DNA from 3 places in the Pseudomonas bubulae genome. Region 2 is predicted to be linked to each of the others. Evidence: predicted binding sites of a transcription regulator. Region 2 holds the regulator's gene; each other region holds the start of a gene.
What was found. Region 2 encodes FliA, which starts transcription of late flagellar genes. Its sites were predicted from a motif close to CTAAAGTTTNNNNNNNNNNNGCCGNTAA; they were not measured.
Positions count from the first base shown of each region.

Region 1: the regulator FliA is predicted to act here: its motif matches at 2,263-2,290, upstream of motA (flagellar motor stator protein MotA).
Region 3: the regulator FliA is predicted to act here: its motif matches at 2,534-2,561, upstream of flgM (flagellar biosynthesis anti-sigma factor FlgM).

Region 1 is NZ_CP146077.1:198,172-204,593, forward strand. Features, by position in the region: gene rsgA (small ribosomal subunit biogenesis GTPase RsgA) at 1-244, shown strand, start outside; gene motB (flagellar motor protein MotB) at 354-1,340, opposite strand; gene motA (flagellar motor stator protein MotA) at 1,344-2,195, opposite strand; gene V6L81_RS00985 (HDOD domain-containing protein) at 2,348-3,886, shown strand; gene V6L81_RS00990 (rhodanese-like domain-containing protein) at 3,923-4,750, shown strand; gene asd (archaetidylserine decarboxylase) at 4,760-5,626, shown strand; gene serB (phosphoserine phosphatase SerB) at 5,742-6,422, opposite strand, start outside.
Region 2 is NZ_CP146077.1:4,021,646-4,028,067, reverse strand. Features, by position in the region: gene flhA (flagellar biosynthesis protein FlhA) at 1-403, shown strand, start outside; gene flhF (flagellar biosynthesis protein FlhF) at 415-1,731, shown strand; gene fleN (flagellar synthesis regulator FleN) at 1,851-2,678, shown strand; gene fliA (RNA polymerase sigma factor FliA) at 2,678-3,418, shown strand; gene V6L81_RS18500 (chemotaxis response regulator CheY) at 3,613-3,984, shown strand; gene V6L81_RS18495 (protein phosphatase CheZ) at 4,005-4,793, shown strand; gene V6L81_RS18490 (chemotaxis protein CheA) at 4,858-6,422, shown strand, end outside.
Region 3 is NZ_CP146077.1:4,418,549-4,424,970, reverse strand. Features, by position in the region: gene V6L81_RS20330 (MFS transporter) at 1-716, shown strand, start outside; gene V6L81_RS20325 (flagellar brake protein) at 817-1,557, opposite strand; gene V6L81_RS20320 (flagella synthesis protein FlgN) at 1,654-2,121, opposite strand; gene flgM (flagellar biosynthesis anti-sigma factor FlgM) at 2,171-2,497, opposite strand; gene flgA (flagellar basal body P-ring formation chaperone FlgA) at 2,649-3,419, opposite strand; gene V6L81_RS20305 (chemotaxis protein CheV) at 3,496-4,428, shown strand; gene cheR (protein-glutamate O-methyltransferase CheR) at 4,474-5,301, shown strand; gene flgB (flagellar basal body rod protein FlgB) at 5,751-6,158, shown strand; gene flgC (flagellar basal body rod protein FlgC) at 6,162-6,422, shown strand, end outside.

The DNA of each region.
Region 1 (6,422 bases), 1.3 Mb from region 2:
CGGCGATCTGATCGACTCCCCGGGTATTCGTGAGTTCGGCCTGGGCCACGTCAGCCGTGCCGATGTCGAGGCGGGGTTCATCGAGTTCAACGACCTGATCGGCCGTTGCCGCTTCCGCGACTGCAAGCATGACCGCGAGCCGGGCTGTGCATTGCTGATGGCCCTGGAAGATGGCCGCGTGCAGCAACAGCGCATGAACAGCTATCGCTCGATCATTGCCAGCTTGCCTGAGTCGAGTTACTGATTCAGGCCAGAAGCCCCCTCACCCCAACCCTCTCCCGGAGGGAGAGGGGGCAAATTGTCAGTGCTCTTGAAGCCGCGTGCGCTCAGTCCCCTCTCCCTCTGGGAGAGGGTTAGGGTGAGGGCGGCGGGTCGTCAAACAGATTCAGCTTCTGCCGTTCTTCATGCATCGGCAGTGGCTGTTTGTCGGCGGGCAGCTTGATCGGGTCAACTGGCGCCTTGGGCAGTTCCTGGGGCTTGACTGACTCCGCACCCTGCTCGCCTTCAATCGCCTGCTGGGCCTTTTTGTTCAGCACCACAATGTCGATACGACGGTTGACCGGATTATTGGGGTTAGCCGTGTCGAACAGCACTGACGAGGCATAACCCACCACCCGCGCAATCTGCCCTTCCGGGTAGCTGCCCGCCACCAGCGCACGCCGCGCAGCATTGGCACGGTTGGCCGACAACTCCCAATTGCCGTAATCACCGCCCCCCGCATAAGGCATGGCATCGGTGTGGCCGCTGATGCTGACCTTGTTGGGTACTGCCTTGATGGTGTCGGCCATGGCCAGCAAAATATCTTCGAAGTACGGTTTGAGCCGTGCACTGCCCACGTCAAACATCGGCCGGTTTGCGGCATCCATGATCTGGATACGCAGGCCGTCCGGGGTGATTTCAAACAGCAACTGATCCTTGAACTTGCGCAGCTGCGGGTTTTCTTCGACCTTGTTCTGCAACTCCTGCAACAGCAGTTCGAGGCGCTCTTTCTCGACCTGCTCGGCCATGCTTTCAACCTGCTCGGCATCTACCTTGATCTTGTCGGGCTGGGGCTGCAGTTTTTCTTCAGGGTTGAGGGTGTTGTCCGGCGCCAAGGCCGGAGTGCCGCCCAGGTCGATGACGTAGGGCGTGCCGCTTTCGCTGAATCCGATCGGATCTTTGAAATAACCACCAATGGCGATCTTTTGCTCGGGCGTGGCCGCCGTCATCAGCCACATCACCAGAAAGAACGCCATCATCGCCGTGGCGAAGTCGGCAAAGGCGATTTTCCAGGCGCCACCGTGATGGCCTGCGGCGTAGCGCTTGACGCGCTTGATGATTATGGGCTGGTTGTTTTCCATAAATCAGCGACCACGAACCACTTGTTCCAGCTCGGAAAAACTGGGCCGGTGCTTGGGGTACAGGACCTTGCGACCAAACTCGACCGCCAGCGACGGCGGCATGCCTGAGGCCGAAGCCACCAGCGAGGCCTTGATCGATTCATACACGTTGAGTTCTTCCTTGGCATCGTGAGCCAAAGACGTCGCCAACGGACCGAAGAAACCATAGGCCGCCAAAATACCGAAGAAGGTACCTACCAGCGCGGCGCCAACGTGCATGCCGATGGCCGCCTGATCACCTTCGCCCAGCGAGGCCATGGTCACCACAATACCCAGTACCGCGGCGACGATACCGAAACCCGGCATGCCGTCGGCGATACCGGTAACGGCGTGGGAAGGATGCTCCAGCTCTTCCTTGAGGTTATACAGCTCCATGTCAAACAACCCCTCAAGCTCGTGGGGGGCCATGTTGCCCGAGGACATGATGCGCAGGTAATCGCAGATAAACGCGGTCATGCGCTCATCTTTAAGGACAGTGGGGTATTTGGCGAAGATAGGGCTGGCGGCCGCGTCTTCAATGTCGCTCTCGATGGCCATCATGCCTTCGCGACGACTTTTGTTGAGAATCTCGTAAACCAGGCCCAACACTTCAAGATAAAAAGCGTGGGAGAAACGCGAACCGAACATGCCCAGTGATTTTTTGATCACATGCATGGTCATGTAACCGGGGTTGGCTTGCAGGAACGCACCGAAGGCCGCACCGCCGATGATCAAAACCTCGAACGGCTGGATCAGCGCCCCGATTTTGCCGTGGGAAAGTACGTATCCGCCGAGCACACTCGCGAACACGACGATGATGCCGATAATTTTAGCCATAGATATAAAAGTACTTCTTGGGTCGGTTCAAGGTCATATTCCAGCGTAGCTAAAACTCTTCTTCTCCTTATCGGCGAATCTGCGCCAGACTATAGCCGGTAGAGCCGAAAAGCCATTCGACCCCCAGATTGGATGATCATCGCGTCCTCATTATGGCCAACGAAACCCGCGCACCGATATCAACACCCACCACCCTGGATGCCTGGGTTGCACACCTGGACGCCGTCGATCTGCCGATCCCGCAAACCAGCCATGCGCGGGTCTTCAAGACCCTCAACGACAGTCGCCGCTCGTTACGCGAAATTGCCGAGGTTATGCAGGACAGCCCGGCGCTGGCCCTCAGACTGATCCGCGAGGCCAACCAGCAAGCCCAAAGCAGCCTGAGCGAGCCGGCCGAGAGCCTTGAAGTGGCGATCAACCGCCTGGGCCTCAAACGCACCCAGATGCTGCTTGAACATGTGCCGGCGCTGGCGATCGAGGATATCCCGCTGGCCTACCGACAAATCCAGCTGATCAGCCAGCACGCCGCACAACAGGCCATTGGCCTGTTCGGCAATCGCCTGGCGCGGCTCTGGCAGGAAATCTACTGGAGCAGCCTGCTGTTTCTGTCACCGCTATGGGCCCTGGCACTGACCCACCCACTGCTGCTCGAAACCTGGGAACGGCGGGTGGTCGGGCACAATGAGTGCGCCAGTAAAGTCGAGCGCCAGCTTTTTGGTGTGCCACTGTTTGATATCTGCCGCAGCCTGGCCGAGCTGTGGCGTCTGCCGGGGTGGGTGATGCAAGGTTATACGGTGATCACCGAAGAGCGCCGCACCCTGGTCAGGGTGCTGCATATCGCCCGCGACACCCATCACCCCCTGCGTCAGCAACAACTGCTGGACGCCGACCCGGCCCTGCGGCGCTGGCTCAACCAGCCTGCCAACAGTGTGTTGCTGGCCAACTGCCTGGCGCTGTCAGCCCAGCAGGGCTGGGACACACCGCACAACCTGCGCTGGCAGTACGTCACCAGCCTTTACCTGCAAATGCCCCTGGACGAAGTTCAGCAGCAGGCACACCAGCAGGCCGCGAGCAGCGCGCGCTATCACTCCAGCCCCGACCTTTGGCATCCGGCCCAGGCATTGCTCTGGCCGTGGGACTCACGCCGCAACGGGGACAATTCGCAGGCAGCCCCGCCTCCCTCGGCCGAGGCACTCGTCGCCTGGCGCAAACATTGCGGGCAGCTGCTGGAGCAACCCAGCGCATTCAGCAACCCGATGCATCTGAGCACCTGTGCCCGCGAAGCCTTGCAGGCGTGCGGCATGCGCCGGGTGATGATACTCACCCCCGACAAGACCTCGACCAGCCTGAGCGTCAACCAGATTGCCGGCCTGGGCAGAACCGCCTTCGACCTGACCGTCAACATCAGTGACAGCACCGCGCTGCAACGCCTGATGATGCAACCTGCACAAGTGCGCCTGACGCCCGAAAACAACGCGGTGATCTCCGCAGTCTTGCCCTACAGCCTGCGCAGCCTGTTCCCCGGCGAGCATCTGCTGCTACGCTCGCTGAGCAATAACGGTCGCGTGGTCATGCTCATACTGGCAGACCAGGGCGGCGGGCCATTTTCCGAAACCAGCGTGCAAGCCTTTGGCAAAACGGCCCAATGCATCGAGAAAGCCTTGAATACCTTTAGTAGTCGCGGGCGCTAGCGCTACAATCCCCCCTTTTTGCTCTGGAGGCTTCCTATGCCTGGCTTCTCTGGCTTGCCATTAGTGATCGAGCCCGGCGACCTGCTCGCCCGGCTCGACGCACCCGAACTGATCCTGGTTGACCTGACCAGTGTTGCACGCTACGAGGCCGGGCATATTCCGGGCGCCCGTTTTGTCGACCCGAAACGCACGCAACTGGGCTTGCCACCGGCACCCGGCCTGCTGCCGTCGCAAGCGTCACTCGAAACCCTGTTCGGCGAGCTGGGGCACAATCCCGACGCGGTCTATGTGGTCTATGACGACGAAGGCGGCGGCTGGGCCGGGCGGTTTATCTGGCTGCTTGATGTAATCGGGCACAAGGCATACCACTATCTGGACGGGGGCATTCACGCCTGGATTGGCGAAGGCTATGCCCTCAGTCAGGACGTGCCTGCCGCCGTCAATGGCCCGGTGGCGCTGACCTTGCACGATGAACCTACTGCCACCCGCGAGTACCTGCAAAGCCGCCTGGGCGCCGCCGACCTGGCGATCTGGGATGCACGCAGTGCCGCCGAATACAGCGGCGAAAAAGTGCTGGCGGCCAAGGGCGGGCATATCCCCGGGGCCAAGCATCTTGAGTGGACCACCGGCATGGATAAAACCCGTAACCTGCGTATCCGCCCGGACATGGCGCAGATCCTCAAGGATCTGGGCATCACGCCAGACAAAGAAGTGATTACCCACTGCCAGACCCACCACCGTTCCGGCTTTACCTATCTCGTCGCCAAGGCGCTCGGTTACCCGCGCGTCAAAGGCTACGCCGGCTCCTGGGGCGAATGGGGCAACCACCCCGACACCCCCGTCGAGCTACCTGTAAAAAATTAAGGACCTTGAATGAAAAAGCGTTTGTTCCTCCTCAGTCAGTACCTGTTGCCGCATCACCTGCTGTCACGCCTGGCCGGCTGTATTGCCGAATGCCGCGTACGCTGGTTCAAGAATGCGTTCACCAGCTGGTTCGCCAAGCGTTATCAGGTAGACATGTCCCAGGCCCTGGTTGAAGACGTGACCGCCTACGAGCACTTCAACGCCTTCTTTACCCGCGCCCTGAAAGACGGCGCCCGCCCGCTGGATCAAACTCCGGGTGCGGTGCTAAGCCCTGCCGATGGCGCGGTCAGCCAGCTGGGCCCGATCGAACACGGCCGCGTGTTCCAGGCCAAGGGCCACAGCTACAGCGTGCTGGAGCTGGTGGGTGGCGATGCTGCAGTAGCAGCCCAGTTTATGGGCGGCGAATTTGCCACCATCTACCTGTCGCCCAAGGACTACCACCGCGTGCACATGCCACTGGCGGGCACCCTGCGTGAAATGATCTACGTGCCGGGGCGCCTGTTCTCGGTCAACCAGACCACCGCCGAAAACGTGCCGGAGCTGTTTGCCCGCAACGAGCGTGCGGTGTGCATTTTTGACACCGAGCGCGGCCCGATGGCCGTGGTATTGGTCGGTGCCATGATCGTGGCATCCATTGAAACCGTGTTTGCCGGTCTGGTTACCCCGCCGAAACGCGAGCTGAAAACCTTCCGTTACGACGAAGCTGCCCGTGCGCCGATCCACCTGGAAAAAGGTGCCGAGCTGGGTCGTTTCAAACTGGGTTCGACGGCGATCGTGCTGTTTGGCGCGGATCAGGTGAAATGGGCCGAAGGCCTGACGGCAGGAACGCCGGTGATGATGGGTCAGAAAATGGGTGCATCGGCGCACGCCGAATAACCCATAACCCTGTGGGAGCGGGCTTGCTCGCGATGCTGGCAACTCGGTGCATCTGATTCACCGAGGTGATGCAATCGCGGGCAAGCTCGCTCCCACAGGTCATTTACAGGGGGGCTCAGCCCTGGCTGTTACGGTCACGCTGACCGAGCAGGTACAGCACGCCATCCAGGCCCAAAGTCGAAATTGCGTGCTTGGCCGATTTCTTGACCAGCGGCTTGGCACGGAATGCCACACCCAGCCCGGCAATCGCCAGCATCGGCAAATCATTGGCGCCATCACCGACCGCAATGGTCTGCTCCAGGCTCAAGCCTTCCTTTTGTGCCAGTTCGCGCAGCAAATCTGCCTTGCGCTGGGCATCAACAATCGGTTCGACCGCAACACCGGTCACCTTGCCGTCCACCACTTCCAGTTCGTTGGCAAAGACATAGTCGATGCCCAGCCTGGCCTGCACTTGTTTGGCAAAGTAGGTGAAACCGCCTGACAGGATCGCAGTTTTGTAACCCAGACGCTTGAGCTCGGCGAACAGCACTTCAGCGCCCTCGGTCAGGCGCAACGAAGCACCGATGGCATCCAGCACGCCCACGTCCAGGCCCTTGAGCAGCGCCATGCGCTCCTTGAAACTGGCCTTGAAATCCAGTTCGCCAGCCATCGCGCGCTCGGTGATGGCCGCCACTTGATCCCCCACGCCTGCCGCCTTGGCCAGCTCGTCGATCACTTCAGCTTCGATCAGCGTCGAGTCCATGTCGAACACCGCCAGGCGGCGATTGCGACGGAACAGGGTGTCTTCCTGCAGGGC
Region 2 (6,422 bases):
GAGTCAAGATACTGCCGCTTTGGTTGCCGCCGTACGCGTGGGCTTGTCTCGTGCCATCGTGCAAAGCATTGTAGGCGTTGACTCCGAGCTGCCTGTTATCACCCTGGAGCCCAGGTTGGAACAAATATTGCTCAATAGTTTGCAGAAGGCCGGACAAGGCCAGGAAGAGGGCGTTTTGCTGGAGCCCAGCATGGCAGAGAAGCTCCAGCGCTCGTTGATCGACGCTGCTCAGCGTCAGGAGATGCAAGGCAATCCGGTCATCTTGTTGGTGGCAGGCCCGGTACGCGCGATGCTGTCGCGCTTTGGCCGTCTGGCGGTGCCCAACCTGCATGTACTGGCTTACCAGGAAATCCCTGACAACAAGCAGGTCACGATCGTTGCGACAGTAGGCCCTAACGGCTGAGGGTTTGGTTTATGCAAGTGAAGCGATTTTTCGCCGCCGATATGCGTCAGGCCATGAAGCTGATTCGTGATGAGTTGGGGGCTGACGCCGCCATTATTGGCAACCGCCGGATTGCCGGGGGCGTTGAGTTGACCGCGGCCCTGGACTACAAGCTGTCCGCGCTGGCACCCCGGGTGCCGAACATTGAGCTGGAAGAAGAGCTGCGCAAGACCCAGTCGCGGATTGTTTCGGCCCAGGCCGAGTTGAGCTTGCGCGGTGAAGGCGAGGCCGGCGATAACCGCCAGCTGTTTGCCGGTTTGCCGCTCACGGCTGCCGAGCCATTGATTGAGCCGACCCTGGAAGAACCGCCGCGCCCTGCGCCGGCGCCCGCGGCACCGACGATCGATCAGCGTGCATTCGACAATATGCGCCATGAACTCAACGGTTTGCGCGAGTTGCTGGAAGTGCAACTGGGCTCGCTGGCCTGGAGCCAGTTGCAGGACGCCAAGCCCGCGCAGGCCAACTTGTGGCGCCGTTTGCAGCGCATCGGTTTGTCCGGGCCGTTGTCCCGTGATCTGCTGGCGCAGGTGGCCGGTATCGAAGAGCCACGCCAGGCGTGGCGGATGTTGCTGGCGCACCTGGCGCGGATGATTGCCACGCCGGAGCTGGAGCCGCTGGAAGAGGGTGGCGTAATCGCCATGGTGGGGCCCGCCGGGATGGGTAAAACCACCACCCTGGCCAAGCTGGCGGCCCGTTATGTGCTCAAGTACGGCGCGCAGAATATCGCCTTGGTGAGCATGGACAGTTTCCGTATTGGCGCCCAGGAACAACTCAAGACCCTGGGGCGCATCTTGAATGTGCCGGTAACCCATGTTGCCCCCGGCCAGTCGCTGGGCCAGACCCTTGAACCGCTGGTGCGCAAGCGCGTGGTGCTGGTCGATACCGCGGGCCTGCAAGCCAGCGACCCGGCGTTGCGCCTGCAGCTCGAAAGCCTGGCGGGGCGCGGAATCAAGGCCAGGAATTATCTGGTGTTGGCCACTACCAGCCAGAAGCAGGTGCTGACGGCCGCTTACCTCAGTTACAAGCGTTGCGGGCTGGCCGGTTGCATCCTCACCAAACTGGATGAAACCGCGAGCCTGGGCGAAGTGTTGAGCCTGGCGATCAGTCACGAGCTGCCGGTGGCTTACCTCACCGACGGCCCGCGGATCCCGGACGATCTTCATCTGCCGCGGCGTCACCAGCTGGTGAGCCGCGCAGTGAGTGTGCAAATGCAGGAAGAACCCAGCGAAGAGGCCATGGCCGATATGTTCGCTGATATCTACCACAGCCCACCCAAGCGGGTCGGCTGAGGTAGTCAAGATTACGTTGAAATGTACCTACATCGGCTGGTCTGAAGGTTTTGTTCCGCAGGGGAACGAGCAGCCAACGCATGTAGCCGCGTCTAAGTAAGACAAGGTAAAGAAAGATCATGGGCAGCATGCATCCCGTACAGGTGATCGCAGTGACCGGCGGCAAGGGTGGCGTCGGTAAAACTAACGTGTCAGTCAACTTGTCCATCGCATTGGCCGAGCTGGGCAGGCGCGTTCTGTTGATGGACGCGGACCTTGGGCTGGCGAACGTCGATGTTTTGCTGGGCTTGACCCCAAAATTCACCCTGGCCGATGTGGTCGAGGGGCGTTGCGAGCTGCGCGACGTATTGCTCCAGGGGCCCGGCGGGATCCGCATCGTGCCGGCGGCCTCGGGCACCCAGAGCATGGTGCACCTGAGCCCGGCGCAGCATGCCGGTCTGATCCAGGCCTTCAGCGACCTGGGCGACAACCTCGATGTGCTGGTGATCGACACCGCCGCCGGGATTGGCGAGTCGGTGGTCAGCTTTGTCCGCGCAGCCCAGGAAGTGCTGCTGGTGGTGTGCGACGAGCCGACCTCGATCACCGACGCCTATGCGTTGATCAAGTTGCTCAACCGCGATTACGGCATGAACCGCTTCCGCGTGCTGGCCAATATGGCGCAAAGCCCGCAGGAAGGGCGCAATCTGTTCGCCAAGCTGACCAAGGTTACCGACCGTTTCCTCGATGTGGCCCTGCAATATGTGGGCGCCGTGCCTTACGACGAATGCGTGCGCAAGGCCGTGCAAAAACAGCGCGCCGTCTACGAAGCGTTTCCGCGCTCCAAGTGCTCGCTGGCGTTCAAGGCCATTGCACAGAAAGTTGACACCTGGCCGTTGCCAGCCAACCCGAGGGGGCATCTTGAGTTCTTTGTCGAACGCTTGGTGCAGCAGGCAGGGGGGCGCTTTTAATGACGGCCAGCGGTTATCGCATGTACAGCAAGTCATCCCGTGACAGCCAGTACGAGCTGATCGAGCGCTACGCGCCCCTGGTCAAGCGCATTGCCTACCACCTGCTGGCGCGTTTGCCGGCCAGCGTGCAGGTGGATGACCTGATCCAGGCCGGGATGATCGGCCTGCTCGAAGTCTCGGGCAAATACGACGCCAGCAAGGGCGCGAGTTTCGAGACCTATGCCGGCATCCGTATCCGTGGCGCGATGCTCGATGAAGTGCGCAAGGGCGACTGGGCACCGCGTTCGGTACACCGCAATACCCGCATGGTCAGTGACGCCATTCGGGTAATTGAAGCAAAAACCGGTTGTGACGCTAAAGATCATGAAGTTGCGGCCGAACTCCAGTTAAGCCTTGATGATTATTACGCCATCTTGAATGACACCCTGGGCAGCCGCCTGTTCAGTTTCGACGATCTGTTGCAGGACGGCGAACATGAAGGGTTGCATGAAGATGGCGCGAGTGCCCACACGGAGCCGTCGCGCGACCTTGAAGATGAACGCTTCCAGGCCGCGCTGGCCGATGCGATCGCCCATTTGCCCGAGCGTGAACGGTTGGTGCTGGCGCTGTACTACGACGAAGAACTGAACCTCAAGGAAATCGGCGAAGTGCTGGGGGTCAGCGAGTCCCGGGTCAGCCAGCTGCACAGCCAGTGCGCGGCACGCTTGCGGGCTCGTCTGGGGCAGTGGCGCGCGCACTAGGGCCCTTGATACCTGTGGGAGCGGGCTTGCCCGCGATGGGATCGACACGGTGAATCAGACAGACCGCGTCGACCCCATCGCGGGCAAGCCCGCTCCCACAGTCGATTAGGCGTGTTTGAAAACGAATTGATTGAATGGCGTGCCCTGCACATGGGTGCGTTAAAGACTGCTTGGAGGTCGAATTGGACAAGAACATGAAAATCCTCATCGTTGATGACTTTTCAACGATGCGGCGGATCATTAAAAACCTGTTGCGTGACCTGGGGTTCACCAACACGGTCGAGGCGGACGACGGCACCACCGCGTTGCCGATCCTCAACCTGGGGCACATCGACTTTCTGGTGACGGACTGGAACATGCCGGGCATGACCGGCATCGAGTTGCTGCGCCATGTGCGTGCCGACGAAAAACTCAAACACTTGCCGGTGCTGATGGTGACCGCCGAGGCCAAGCGCGAGCAGATTATCGAAGCGGCCCAGGCCGGTGTTAATGGATATGTAGTCAAGCCGTTCACCGCTATCGCACTCAAAGACAAAATCGAAAAGATCTTTGAACGCATCGGTTGAGCGGTTGCCTTGGGGGCACTATGGAGCATAAAGATTGCACACAGGCCGATTTTGAATCGACCCTGAAAAAACATGCCCACGAATTGGTCGAAAGCCTTGAACGAGGCCAGTTTGGCGATGCCGTGCAGTTGATTCACGAGCTCAACCAGACCCGTGACCGCGGGCTGTATCGTGAAGTCGGCAAGCTGACCCGCGAACTGCACAGCGCCATTGTCAATTTCCATATTGATCCAGGCATGCCGCAAGCCGAAGAGGTGTCGCAGATCACGGATGCCACCGAACGTTTGGCTTATGTTGTGAAACTCACGGAAGCGGCGGCCAACCGGACCATGGACCTGGTGGAAAACAGCACGCCACTGGTCAATGGCCTGGGTCAGGAAGCCAAGGAACTGAGCGCGGATTGGGGGCGTTTTATGCGCCGCGAAATCGGTGCCGAAGAGTTTCGCGAGCTGGCGCGTCGGATTGACAGTTTTTTGACGCTCAGCGAAACGCAAAACACCATCGTGTCCGCCAATCTGACTGATATTTTGCTGGCTCAGGATTTCCAGGACCTGACCGGTCAGGTGATCAAGCGGGTGACGCAACTGGTCACGGACGTGGAGAGCAATTTGCTCAAGCTGGTGCTGATGGCCAGCCAGGTCGATCGCTTTGCCGGGATCGAGCACGACCGCGATGCATTGCGCGCTGAAAATAATTTGCAAAAAAACCAGGCCAAGGGTGAAGGTCCGCAGATTCATGCCGATACACGTAATGACGTCGTATCCGGTCAGGATGATGTTGACGATTTGTTGTCCAGTCTGGGTTTTTAGGACTTGAAGAGGCGTGCGGGCGCTGTTGCCCGGCGTCGAAGAGCCTATTTCAAGGAGCACCTACATGAGCTTCGGCGCCGATGAAGAAATCCTTCAGGATTTCCTGGTTGAAGCCGGCGAAATTCTGGAGTTGTTGTCCGAACAACTGGTCGAGCTGGAAAGCCGACCGGATGATGCGGATCTGCTCAATGCCATTTTTCGCGGTTTTCACACTGTAAAAGGGGGCGCCGGCTTCCTGCAGCTCCATGAGTTGGTGGAGTGCTGTCACATCGCCGAAAACGTCTTCGACATCCTGCGCAAGGGTGAGCGCAGCGTTGACGCGGAGCTGATGGATGTGGTGCTTGAGGCCCTGGATGCGGTCAATGGCATGTTCAGCGAAGTGCGTGAGCGCAGCCCGATCACTGCCGCGACTCCCGAGTTGCTGGCGGCCCTGGCGCGCCTGGCCGAGCCTGCTGCTGTGCAAGCAGCGGTTGTTGCAGTGCCTGAACCGGTGGGTGAAGCCCCAGTGACCGATATCACCGACAGCGAGTTCGAGCAGTTGCTCGATTCCCTCGATGCGGTCAAGGCGGCCGCGGCCGAGCCTGAAGCGGTGGCCACAACACAAAGCACGACCAGCGACGAAATAAGCGACGCCGAGTTTGAATTGCTGCTCGACCAATTGCACGGCAAGGGCCAGTTTTCGATGGAAGCGGCGGTGGCCACTGTGGCCGACGAAGCGCCCGCCGTGGCCGCCGAAGTCAGCAATGAAATCACCGACGATGAATTCGAAGCTCTGCTTGATCAATTGCATGGCAAGGGTTCGTTCAATACCGATGGGCTGGACACCGCGACCGCGGCACCTGCCGAGCCTGCGGTCACTGCCGTGGTGCCTGCGGGCGACCCTGACCTGATCAGCGATCACGAATTTGAAGCCCTGCTCGACCAGATGCACGGCAAAGGCAAATTCAGCGCCGACTCGGCAGCCGTGGTGGCTGCAGTTGCCCCGGCCAAGCCGGTAGCGGCGGCACGACCGGGCCCGGCCCGTGGCGCGGCTGCGCCTGCAGAAAAACCGGTGGCCAGCGAGGCTGAAACCACCGTGCGCGTCGATACCGCGCGGCTCGATGACATCATGAATATGGTCGGCGAACTGGTGCTGGTGCGTAACCGTCTGGTGCGCCTGGGCCTGAACAGTCATGACGAGGAGATGGCCAAGGCGCTGTCCAACCTCGACGTGGTCACCGCCGACCTGCAAACCGCGGTGATGAAAACGCGGATGCAGCCGATCAAGAAAGTTTTCGGCCGCTTCCCGCGCCTGGTACGGGACCTGGCACGGCAGCTGAAAAAAGAAATCAGCCTGGAGCTGGTGGGCGAAGAGACCGACCTGGACAAAAACCTCGTCGAGGCCCTGGCCGACCCGCTGGTCCACCTGGTGCGCAACGCCGTCGACCACGGCTGCGAAACCCCGGAAGAACGCGCCGCTGCCGGCAAGCCGAGCTGTGGTCGGGTGATTTTGTCGGCCGAGCAGGAGGGCGACCATATCCTGCTGTCGATCTCTGACGATGGCAAAGGCATGGACGCCAACTTCCTGCGTTCCCTGGCGGTGAAAAAAGGCTTGATGGACAAGGATGCGGCCGATCGCCTGAGTGAAAA
Region 3 (6,422 bases), 400 kb from region 2:
TGCCGCAGTCGTTGATTGCGGTGATGGGCGCGGGTTTGCTGGTGGGCTCGTTTTACGGTCTGGCACCGCTCTACGCATCGCAGCAAGGGCTGTCTACCGAACTGGTTGGCTTGTATATGGGTAGCTGCATTTTTGCCGGCTTGCTGGTGCAGTGGCCGTTGGGCTGGTTGTCCGACCGTTATGACCGGCCGTTGCTGATCCGTATTTTCGCCGGCTTGCTGGCGGTGGCTGCGTTGCCATTGGCGATCTTGCCGGCGGTGCCCATGCAGGTACTGTTTATTGCCGGTTGCCTGGCGGCTTTGCTGCAATTTTGCATCTATCCGCTGGCCGTGGCCTTTGCCAACGACCATATCGAGCCGGAGCGTCGTGTGTCGCTGACGGCCATGCTGCTGGTGACTTATGGCGTGGGCGCAAGCGTGGGGCCGTTGGTGGCGGGGGTGCTGATGAAACTGTTTGGCAGCCAGATGCTCTATGGGTTTTTCAGCGTGGCAGGGTTGATCCTGGTATGGCGGATTCGCCCGAATGCGGTGACCAACCTGCACCAGGTCGATGATGCGCCGCTGCATCACGTGGCCATGCCCGACAGCATGTCCAGCTCGCCGCTGGTCGCCGCCCTTGACCCGCGGGTGGATGAGCAGGTGGTCCAGGAGCAAATGGTGCAGGAACCGATGGTGGAGGAGCAGGAGCCAGAACCGGAACCAGAGTCCAAAACATAGGCAATACCCCTGTGGGAGCGGGCTTGCTCGCGATGGCTTCAGCGCGGTTTTTCAGCCAGACCGCGCCCTGTGCATCGCAGGCAAGCCAGCGACCACTGTTTCAATAATCATCGTCTTTATCAAACTGGCGCGCCTCGCGCTGCAGTTGATAGACAAACCGCTCGACCTGGCGCTGCACCGCGCCGCTGATGTTGTGAAAGCGCATCCCGGCAAAGGTGATGTTCAGCCGCTCTTCAAAATGCAGGTAGCGCAACTCCACCGGTGTAGACATCAGGCCAAACGGCAGGTCGGCGCTGAAGCGCTCATACACCTGGCCCAGTTGCATGCCCTGGCTGATATCCCCCTCAAAACGCAATTTGCAGCCGGTTGCCGAAACGTCCAGCAACTTGCCCTTGATCGGCGCCTTGAGCTTGTCACCCGCCACTTGCACATTGACCAGATTGGCCAGCCGCAGGGCCGCACGGAACGCATTGCGGCGCTGGTGGTACACCACTTCGTGGGGCATCGCGCCGCGATAACAGCGGTGCTCATGACGGTCATCAATGGTCAGCGCCGTGGTGCACTCCCAGGCGATACGCACGCCATCATGGAAGCCCTCAACCTTGAACGGCACCCCCGCTTCAAGAAAACGCTCACCGTCACGGGGGATCATTTCGTCCAGGGCCATGGTGTTGCTCTCGCGATTAACATCCACCACATAGCTCTGGAAGCGCTGGGTGCGGTCCTGGAAAGTAATGATCAGCGGGTCATGGCTCTCTTGCAGCATCCGCAAGTTGGAGGCAATTTCCAACGGCGTGGTGAGCACCTTTGGCGGTTGCGGAGCATCTTGGGCGTCGAACACGTTTGATCAATCTCCAGACAAAATACAGCGACACGCAAAAGATGGGCATTCTGCCATCATGTTGTGTGTCTCGCTACATGCGGTGGTTGCGCGGGCTCAAGCCTGGCTGTAGGCGCGGTGCTTGTTGAGCATCGAGGTGGTGCCGCGTGCGTCATACAGAGACGGGGCTTCGCCGCCATGGAGGATGCGCAACTGGTTGGCGGTGATCGCCTGCTGGGTCTGGATCGACTGACCATTGAGCAGGTTGGCGGCCTGGCATTTCGCTAGCAGCTGGTTCAGTGCATCGCTCTGGGCGAGCAGTTGTGTTCCCACGCTGGAATGGCTGGCCAGGCTTTCGAGGCCGCTGCGGTTGGTGGCCAGGCCAAGGCTGGCGAGAATTTCGCTGCGTCTGCGGCCATGTTGCTCAAGCAAAATGATCAGCGACTGTTTGCGCGCCAGAATGTTTTCCAGCACCTGCATGTCGCGGCCTTTGAGGGCGATGGATTCGTCCTGTAACAGGCCGAGCAATTGCTCGGCAGGAGCGAGGTCATCGTTGATCAGTTGCAGTAAATTTTCGTCGTGCATGGCGGGCTCTGGGAGTTAAGCGTCCAAAAGCGCGGCACTGGCCGTTGGCCTAGCGCTGGGCTTCCATGTCAAGCAGTTTGCTGGCGATCCGGTCGCTGTCGACTTTGTAGCTGCCGTCCGCGATGGCTTGTTTAAGCTCTGCCACCCGATTTTTGTCGACTACAGGTTGGTCACGCAACGAGTCGCTGATCTTCTGCAACTGTTGAGCCTCTTGGCTGAGGTGAACAGATTCCCCGCTTGGGGCGCTGACGCCGTTTTGCTCAGGGTTTATTGCCGGGGCCGCTTGCGTGGCGCTGCCGGTTTCCTGGTTGGCGTTACTGCGTGTACTGCCGGTCAGGGGCGGGGCGCTGTTGAGACGACTGAAGTCGATGACCATAACGTTAAACCTCGGGGTATTTGGACGCTTGCCATGTTTTCGGCCATACCCGGAAAAACTTTAGGCTCGATTAATCATGGCTTCACACAGAGCTGTACTGATCTGCGTCAAATGACAGTGTAGGAAAGTCGCGAGACTGATGCCAACTTTCCTATAATGCCACTTCTACTTGCCCGGGTGCTGTCACCCTGGCGCGGATAACACGCTTGGAGTTCAGGTTTTTTACCCGTATTTGCTCGCTAAGGCCACCGTCTGACAGGGCTTCGCCGGGCATCTTGACACTTAATGTGCCGCTGCGGGCGCTGATCACCACATGATCGCCCTTGCGCACGGCTGCGGCCTGCTCCAGGTGGGTGAGGGTCAGCACCTGGTCGGTGACCATGGGCCTGAGCAATTTTTGCCCCACGGCCAGCTCGGTGGCGGTCAGGTAGCCCTGGCTGATCAGGCTGACATCGCGCTCGCGCAGGGTCACGTCGGGGTAGTCGATAACCATGCCGCGCTTGAGCGGGTGATTGACGGTGACTACGTCGCGGAACAGTTTGACCTGGGCCGGCACAAAGATGGTCCACGGCGACAGCCCTTCGCAGCGTACGCGCACGATTACCCGGCCCATGGGTTGCGCCGGGCTTTCGAGGGAAGCTGTCAAATCCTTGTCGCACTGGGCCAGGCGCAGGCGCGGGTCAAGATTGTTGACCTGGATCTGATATCGACCCTCGGTCTGGCTGGTGGCCAGGTAGTCTTCAACCGTGAATTCAAGAAAGCCCTGGGTCACGCCGATAAGCTGTTCAGGCGATGTAAACGCGTCAGCCCTGCTATAAGTGCTGAGTGCAAGCAAGGTGCCCGCCGCCAGCGCGCTCAGACCACAGCGGCGCAGACTCGGCAGGAAAGGTCGGTGGCAGGATTTTGTCGTTTTTGCGTTCATGACCGATAAAAAGCAAGCCCCGTGCCGTTTTCGGAATATGCGGGTTGAAACTTGAAGTTTTTAAGAGGAGCTGAGTATGGCCGGAGTGATGGATGCGGTTAACCAGCGCACTCAACTGGTGGGGCAAAACCGCCTGGAGCTGTTGCTGTTTCGCCTGGATGGGCCACAGCTTTACGGGATCAATGTGTTCAAGGTCCGCGAGGTGCTGCAATGCCCCAAGCTGACCCTGATCCCCAAGTCCCACCCCGTGGTATGCGGTGTGGCGAGCATTCGCGGCGCGACCATACCGATTCTCGACCTGGCGATGGCCACCGGCGCGGGAGCCTTGAAGGATCAAAGTAACCCGTTTGTGATCATCACCGAGTACAACACCAAGACCCAGGGCTTTCTGGTGCGTTCAGTGGAACGTATCGTCAATATGAACTGGGAAGACATTCATCCGCCGCCCAAGGGCACCGGTCACGACCATTACCTGACGGCCGTGACCCGTATGGACGAGCAACTGGTCGAAATCATCGACGTGGAAAAGGTGCTGGCAGAAGTCTCGCCATCGTCTGAAACCATCAGCCAGGGCGTGGTGGATGTTGAAACCCAAAGCAAGGCGCTGTCATTGCGGGTGCTGACCGTTGACGATTCGTCGGTGGCGCGCAAGCAGGTTGCCCGTTGCCTGCAATCGGTGGGTGTTGAAGTGGTGTCGTTGAACGACGGGCGCCAGGCGCTCGACTACCTGCGCAAGCTGGTGGACGAGGGCAAGAACCCGTCTGAAGAGTTTCTGATGATGATCTCGGATATCGAGATGCCGGAAATGGACGGCTACACCCTGACAGCTGAAATCCGCAACGACCCGCGGATGCAAAACTTGCACATCATTCTGCATACTTCGTTGTCCGGGGTATTCAATCAGGCGATGGTCAAAAAAGTCGGTGCCGATGACTTTTTGGCCAAGTTCCGCCCTGATGACCTGGCAACCCGGGTAGTTGACCGGATCAAAGCAGCAGACCACAGCTAGGGGCGCAGCCCTTGGCGGTCAAAACGATTTAAGAGGCAGGATCATTTGTCGACGGCTAATTTGGATTTTGAACAGTTCCGGGTATTCCTGGAAAAAGCCTGTGGCATTTTGCTGGGTGAGAACAAGCAGTACCTCGTCTCCAGCCGCCTCAACAAATTGATGGAGCAGCAGGGCATCAAGTCGTTGGGCGAGCTGATTCAACGCATCCAGGCTCAGCCGCGCAGCGGGTTGCGCGAGCAGGTGGTCGATGCCATGACCACCAACGAAACCCTGTGGTTTCGCGATACCTATCCCTTTGAAGTGCTGAAAAACAAGGTGTTGCCGGAGCAAATCAAGGCCAGCCCCGGCCAGCGCCTGCGTATCTGGTCGGCGGCCTGCTCTTCGGGGCAGGAGCCGTTCTCGCTGTCGATGGCGATTGACGAATTCGAGCGCAGCAACCTTGGGCAGCTCAAAGCCGGCGTGCAGATTTTTGCCACCGATCTGTCAGCGCAGATGCTCAACACCTGCCGCACCGGCGAATACGACAACCTGGCCATTGGCCGGGGCCTGTCACCGGAGCGCCTGCAACGTTATTTCGATCCCAAGGGACCGGGGCGTTGGGTGATCAAGGCGCCGATCAAAAACCGCGTGGAGTTTCGCCCGTTCAACCTGCTGGACAGCTACGCCAGCTTCGGCAAGTTCGACATCGTGTTTTGCCGCAACGTGCTGATCTACTTCTCGGCCGAAGTGAAAAAAGACATCCTGCTGCGCATTCACAGCACTTTGAAGCCGGGCGGTTATTTGTTCCTGGGCGCTTCTGAAGCGCTAAACGGGTTGCCGGACCATTACCAGATGGTCCAATGCAGTCCGGGGATCATTTACCAGGCGAAATAGGCTGGGAAAACCCCGTAGATACTCTGTTGCCGGTCAAGCCCTATTGTGGGAGCGAGCCTGCTCGCGAACGACCTTCGCGAGCAGGCTCGCTCCCACAGTTGCAGTGTTCCTGTAGCTGCCGTAGGAACGAGGCTGCGTTCGGCTGCGAAGCAGTCGCAAAATCAGGGGCTGCGGTGTAACAGTCAAACCCGGCTACCAGGGTTTTTACGACGACTTCGTCGCCGAACGCAGCCTGGTTCCTTCGGCAACTGCTACGACGAATCCAAAGCAAAGCGGCAGAAAACCGGCAGTCAGCGGTCAAGCATTGCCGCTTTTTTGCCATTGCCATCTCCCACCTCCCGGCAAACCCTTGTGTTACGGGGCTGTAAAAACTGGCACGGGGTTTGCTCTATCCCTGTCATGTAAAACCTGAACCACACTCTCAGGTCAGCCCACAAAGGTTTTTCGAGATGAGCATCAGCTTCGATAAAGCGCTTGGTATCCATGAACAGGCCCTGGGCTTTCGTGCCCAGCGCGCTGAAGTACTGGCCAACAACATCGCCAACGCCGATACCCCGAACTACAAGGCTCGGGATCTGGATTTCGCCTCTGTGCTCGCCGCCCAGAACGACAAAAACCAGAACGGCACATTTGCGTTGAACAAGACCAACACCCGCCATATCGAAGCCCAGGGCCTGAGCAGCGGCGACGAGTCGCTGCTGTACCGCACGCCGATGCAGCCGTCGATCGATCAGAACACCGTGGACGCTCAGCTTGAGCAGTCGAACTATGCAGAGAATGCGGTCAACTTCCAGGCCAGCTTCACCCTGCTCAACAGCAAATTCAAAGGGCTGATGTCGGCCCTGCGCGGGGAGTGATCCATGTCTCTATCCAGTGTCTTCAATATTGCCGGTAGCGGCATGAGCGCCCAGACCACGCGCCTTAACACCGTGGCCAGCAACATCGCCAACGCCGACACCGTATCGTCGAGCATCGACCAGACCTACCGCGCCCGCCACCCGGTGTTTGCCACCATGTTTCAAGGCGCGCAAGGCAGCAGCGGCGATTCGCTGTTCCAGAACCAGGACGCCGCCGGCCAGGGCGTGCAGGTACTGGGCGTGGTTGAAGACCAGAGCGAGTTG